One region of the Psychrobacillus sp. NPDC096426 genome, then DNA from elsewhere that is predicted to be linked to it. Evidence: riboswitches for the same ligand, from Rfam matches in the RefSeq annotation. Region 1 holds a riboswitch; the other holds the start of a gene.
The links. A riboswitch is a leader RNA that binds a small molecule or an ion and turns the genes downstream of it on or off. The one in region 1 is predicted to bind FMN.
Positions count from the first base shown of each region.

Region 1 (3,164 bases):
TCGAGCCAGTATCTTATTATAGGGGACAAGCAATGGTTGCTTATTTAGAGAAAGACTTAAACCAGGCTATTGTTCATTTAGAAAAGGTTTATGCAATTATTGAGGAAAATGAATCGTTATATGGATTTTTCTTTGTAGAGAAAATTTTAACAAATCTAGTGAAAGAGAAAATAAATAGGTAATAGATTAGTTTTTATTTGTACATAGAGTCAAGTTTACTTTTCTGAATAATCTGTGTTAAAATCTATTAAACTACAAATTATCGGAGGGCAATATATGTTGCTTTACAATTGATCCTTTCTGATTCGACCTTATTGAATGAAATAAATGTTGAATAAGGAGTGTTCGGTATGGAATGGGTAAATAATTTTTACAACAAACAATTTCAATTATATAAAGAAGGTTTAACAGGACCAAACGAAGAGCATGAGGAAATATTGACGAAAATAGAGACTTTGGCTTCTAAACCTTTCCAGTCCATTTTGGAGTTAGGTGCTGGAGGTGGAGAATTTGCAATAACAGCTGCTAAAAAAGGATATGATGTTAGTGCGGTTGAGTTAGTGGGATCCCGAGTTGACTATATGAAAAAGCTAAAAAACGAACATAATTTGATCGGTGAGCTTGAAATCATTGAAGGAGACTTTTACGAGGTCGACCTTCCTAAATCCTTTGATGTTATTTGCTATATAGATGGATTTGGTATCGGTGATGATCATGATCAACAGAAACTATTAAAACGAATGAGCAATTGGCTAAAACCGGATGGATGTATCTTAATAGATATTTATGCGCCTTGGTATTGGGCAAGTGTTGCAGGTCAAGAGATGATGGTCGGCAGTAAGCTTCGAAAATATGACTTTGATTTTTTGAATTGTCGCATGCTAGATACATGGTTTGATGGGGATGAAAACGTTACGCAATCATTAAGATGTTATTCTCCTCAAGATCTGAAAATGTTATTAGAAGATACTGGTCTTATGCTTGTAGATATTAAACCTGGTGGTGCGATGAACTATAAGACTTGGCAGTATCATGAAAATGTTGACTTAGATGAAGCAATGTCTTATATGGCTAAACTAGTACCAGGACAAGGCTGCAGATAAATGTAATGTTGCTTAAGTTATTTTAAATGAATTTTTATTGCCCTAGTGGTATACTAGATTTTATAGATGAATAGTCCTTCGGGGTCGGGTGAAATTCCCAATCGACGGTGATGAAGAAATTCTAAGCCCGTGAGCCTTTCTTTTTAAAAAATAAAGGCAGGATTTGGTGCAACTCCAAAGCCGACAGTATAGTCTGGATGGGAGAAGGATGTACGAGCAAGCTTATTTCCTTATGGAGAAAAATACACTTCTAAAGGTTTATTTGTTGATGCGTAAAATATAAATTTTCAAACGACCCCGTAGAGATATATCTATGGGGTTTTATTTTTGCAATAAAACCGAATTAATTTCATACAAGTGTATTCCTTCGGGGTCGGGTGAAATTCCCAATCGACGGTGATGAAGAAATTCTAAGCCCGTGAGCCTTTTTAAGGCAGGATTTGGTGCAACTCCAAAGCCGACAGTATAGTCTGGATGGGAGAAGGATGTACGAGCAAGCTTATTTCCTTATGGGGTAAAACAATACCTCTAAAAGGTTTATTTGTCGATGCGTAAAACATAATTTCCCAAAACTAACCCCGTAGAGCTGATCTATGGGGTTTTCTTTTTGAACAAAATTTCTTTATAGAAAAGAGGTGTTGTGAATGTTCACGGGCATTGTAGAAGACTTAGGCAAGGTGAAGTCGATGAAAAGTGGGCCTAATAGTATGCAGTTAACATTGGAATCCAAAAAGATTGTAGAAGATATTCACTTAGGGGATAGTATCGCGGTAAATGGTGTATGTTTAACAGTGATTTCATTTTCGAGCAATATATTCACGGTCGATGTGATGCCAGAAACAGTGAAGTCTACAAGCATTCGTTCTTTACAAATGGGACATGTCGTTAATCTGGAGCGGGCGATGCCTGCAAACGGTCGATTTGGCGGTCACTTTGTTTCGGGGCATGTGGATGGAACAGGTGTTATTTTAAGAAAAAGAAAAATAGAAAACGCGGTATATGTCGATATTGGCATCAGCGAAGAACTGAGTAAATACTGCATGTTAAAAGGTTCGGTTGCAATCGATGGCATTAGTTTAACTATATTCGACGTTCAGCCAAAACAGCTTACGATTTCGCTTATACCACTTACATTTAGTGAAACAATTTTAGGAATCAAAAAAGAGCAGGATGTTGTAAATATTGAAAATGATTTACTTGGCAAATATGTGATCAATCATTTGGATCGAAAGAAAGAAAATTCGTCTATTACGATGGATTTTTTAAGACAAAATGGATTTTAACATGTTAAAGGAGGTTATTTATATGTTCCATACAATCGATGAAGCAATTGAGGATTTAAAAAAAGGGAAGATCATTATTGTTGTCGATGATGAAAGTCGTGAAAATGAGGGAGATTTTCTCGTGCTGGCAGATTTTGCAACTCCTGAAAATATTAACTTTATGGCAACATATGGTCGCGGGCTGATTTGCACGCCAATCACACAAGAACTAGCGGATCGCCTTGATTTACATCCGATGGTTGCGCGTAATACGGATAATCATCAAACAGCGTTTACGGTTAGTATTGATTATAAAACAACGGAAACAGGTATTAGTGCTTTTGAGCGCTCCGAAACGATTTTACAATTGTTCAATTCTGACTCGGTTAGCTCAGATTTCCGCCGTCCAGGGCATGTGTTCCCGCTTATCGCAAAAGATAACGGCGTACTGGAGCGTCCAGGTCACACGGAAGCAGCTGTCGATTTTGCGAAACTTTGTGGTGTTCAACCTTCCGGCGTTATTTGTGAAATTATGAGTGCCGACGGTTCCATGGCTAGGGTTCCGGAATTACATACAATTGCCGAAGCACATGATTTGAAGTTTGTAACAATTGAAGCATTAGTGAACTATCGTTCAGAACAAGGGATTAAAGCACTCGTTTAAAAATGTAAAAGAGGAGAGATGAAAATGGGAAAAGTATTTGAAGCACAGTTAATCGGAACAGATTTAAAAATTGGGGTAGTTGTCGGTAGATTTAATGAATTTATTAACGGTAAATTATTGGACGGTGCAATGGAC
Region 1 covers NZ_JBIWEX010000004.1:65,890-69,053, reverse strand. Annotated here, with positions in the region: gene ACIQYS_RS04870 (M50 family metallopeptidase) at 1-182, shown strand, start outside; gene ACIQYS_RS04865 (SAM-dependent methyltransferase) at 351-1,103, shown strand; FMN riboswitch at 1,174-1,316, shown strand; FMN riboswitch at 1,463-1,593, shown strand; gene ribE (riboflavin synthase) at 1,748-2,386, shown strand; partial or broken gene ribB (3,4-dihydroxy-2-butanone-4-phosphate synthase) at 2,409-2,999, shown strand; gene ribH (6,7-dimethyl-8-ribityllumazine synthase) at 3,054-3,164, shown strand, end outside.

Region 2 (3,164 bases), on a different contig from region 1:
CCATCCATTATAAAAAGGACGCCTTGCTGAAACTATTTTATGCAAACCCTTTTCCGTAATAGACAATGTAGATTCATTCATCACAACGAAGTTTTCTGCGAGGAGCTTCCCAATTTCGTCCTCATATGTTTCTTTTGTTAGTTTTGGATAAAGACAAAAGAAAGGATGCAGGTTAAAATACGTCACATCTTGAATCGTTTGACCTGATTTTTTCCCTTTTAATAAATAATAAGCTGCTGTAGAGGACCGTTGCCCTTGGAATTTATAGATAATGAATAACAGTAATTGTTGAAAATACAATGGAAACCCCTCACATGTGAAAGTATTTTGGTTGAAATGTAGCGAAAATATCTTTAGAATGAATAAGATAGCAGATTCGTGAAAGCAGATATAAAGGAGAGAATGTAAGAATGGCTAAATATACAATTGTAGATCAAGATACATGCATCGCATGTGGCGCATGTGGCGCTGCCGCACCAGATATATATGATTATGACGATGAAGGAATTGCTTTCGTTATTTTAGATGATAACACGGGTACAACAGAAGTTCCAGACGAACTATTAGAGGATATGGAAGATGCATTTGAAGGTTGCCCAACAGACTCTATTAAAGTAGCGGAGGAATCATTCGAAGGCGACGCGTTAAAGTTTGAATAGAAAAGAATGAAAAAGGTCGTTTCTCCGTAAGAGAGAAACGACCTTTTTTAGTTTGCTTTAACAGCGCCAATTGAATATGTCACTTTATCTAATAACGGCTTCATTCGTTTGAATAACACAATCATAACGACAGCCACTAAAATACCTTTTATAAGATTAAACGGTAATATACCGAAAATGATTGAGTTAAATAATGCTGTTCCTGTTTCCATCGGGAAATTTAAGAAATAGGCATACATTGGTAAAAATACATAATAGTTTAATACACTCATCCCAATTGCCATCGAAATCGTTCCGCAAGCTAACCCGTACGTAATACCTTTTGAAGAGGTAACTTTACGATAAATCAAATAAACTGGTGTTAGAAATAATATACTCGTTACAAAATTAGCCATATGTCCTACTGGCACTCCAGTTGGGCTACCAGAAAACAGCCAATCTAATACATTTTTCAAAAATGCAACGAGAACACCTGCCAGAGGACCCATCGTAATCGCTGCTATTAGTGCTGGAATATCACTAAAATCCACTTTCAAATAGGCTGGTAATACTGGTAACGGAAATGCAAGTAACATTAATACAAACGAAATACTACTTAACATAGCGATTGCGATCAGCATTCGCGTCTTACCTTTTAACATAAAATCCTCTCTCCTTTTGCGATTCACTCCACAAGAAGAAAGGTTCAGCACGTTTTCTTTTACTCAAAAAATCCCTTAAGCTATTAATAGGCTTAAAGGAGTAAAAGGTACACTTAAATAAGCGTATCCGTATTAGAACATACGAAAAACGACTGCACCTTCACCTTCTCCCATCCAGACTGTACTGTCGGCTTTGGAATTTAACCAAATCAACCTTAACTTAACGGCTCGCGGGCTTAAGAAACACAAGTTCTACTACCGCCGGTCGGGAATTTCACCCTGCCCCGAAGATGAATCAATATTTTATTGTCCTTCAAGCTTTTATCTTGAATTAAATACATCTTAACAAAGTTTTTATCCTTATGCAATACACTTGCTCAAAGAATACCAAGAAAATTACTATGTATTATAAGAGCATTAGAACCCCATATATAATCATAATCCGCATCCGAGTATAACAACAGACGAACTATAGAATGCGCAAAATAAACTCTACAACAAAAAAATGCGTGGAAGTATTGACCAGGTCAATGCTTCCACGCATTTCAAAATTATTCATCACTCATAATAAACCCATTCGGTCCCACTGGAACTGGAAGAGGTTTAGTTAAGTCAAATTCTTCCCATTGTTGTTGCACTACATTTTCTACCTTCACTTCTTTTCCGAAGCTCGCGGCAGTTAATGCGAATGCTTCCATCATTCTAGTGGCATCCTTGGAATCCATCGTCTTCAAGTCGAAAGGTTCATCAAAGTAAATGGTTGCAATCCCATTATTATCTCGATAAGAATATGTTACATTATTTGGGATAACGGATGTATAAATATCATTTTCAGCGCTTCTCATATTTTCAAACGCTTCTGAAAGCGTATTAAAACGTTTGCCGAAGTTGGAAGATAAATAAGTGTCGCCATTCAAAGCCGTGTACAAAAAGTAACTTTGTTGCGCATATTCTCCAAATAATGGACTCGGTTCATTTATAATCCCAACTTGATCCCATTCTATAGCAGTCCCATCCTCATTTACTCTCAAGAGCGTTTCAAAATCTGTGAAGATTTCATTTATTGAAGACCAATAGGGAGCGGATGTGCCGGGTGCTACATCATACCCATGGTTAGCAGGTAAATAATGTTTTAATTGTTTGTCTTCTGCAACAAAATAACCTTTATACGGATGATACTCCATGAATCCTAACGCTTCTTCATCAATTTGACTTGCATATCGTTCATACAGTTGCAAACTAGTCGGAGTCATTCCCGGAAAATCAGCTTCCATTCGTTCTTGCGAAATAATTATTGTAATAGGAACGCTTAATGCATTTTCAATTAAAGAAAAATGAAAAACGGTTCCTCCATTCACACTATCTTCGTAAACTGCTTTTTGAAGTGGGATCAACTCTATAGTAGAATCTGTTATCATCGACATCGTTGTCATTGCATTTGCCTGATCAGCCTTTGTTTCTTCTATTACTTTTGCACTTTCTTCTGTTTTTTCCATCGATCGCATGTTTTCTTTTGGTTCGGCGTTATCGTATACACTATCTTTGGACAACGTTGTTTCTTTTTGATTCGTATAGGAAGAAACAAGGAATGTCAGGAGTAAAATAGCCGCAACGGAAACGATAAAAGGCATCCATTTCGAAAATGATACGGCTATTATTTTTCTTTTCTCTTCCTTGACTTGAGCTTCAATTTCCATTTTTACCCGATTATACACTTCTTCTTTGGAACGATGATCTGTAAACTTGGGCGTATTGTTTAAAAGCTCATCAATTTTTTCGTTTTCTTTTTTCATATCACTCATGATGAACTATACCCTCCTCTTTCGTAGATAATCGTTCGCGAAGTGCTTTTATCGCACGATGT
Region 2 covers NZ_JBIWEX010000011.1:58,003-61,166, forward strand. Annotated here, with positions in the region: gene ACIQYS_RS11095 (YpbB family protein) at 1-300, opposite strand, end outside; gene ACIQYS_RS11100 (ferredoxin) at 411-659, shown strand; gene ACIQYS_RS11105 (ECF transporter S component) at 707-1,300, opposite strand; FMN riboswitch at 1,459-1,596, opposite strand; gene ACIQYS_RS11110 (hypothetical protein) at 1,852-3,102, opposite strand; gene sigX (RNA polymerase sigma factor SigX) at 3,095-3,164, opposite strand, start outside.
Region 2: another riboswitch for FMN. It lies ahead of ACIQYS_RS11105 (ECF transporter S component); the one in region 1 lies ahead of ribE (riboflavin synthase).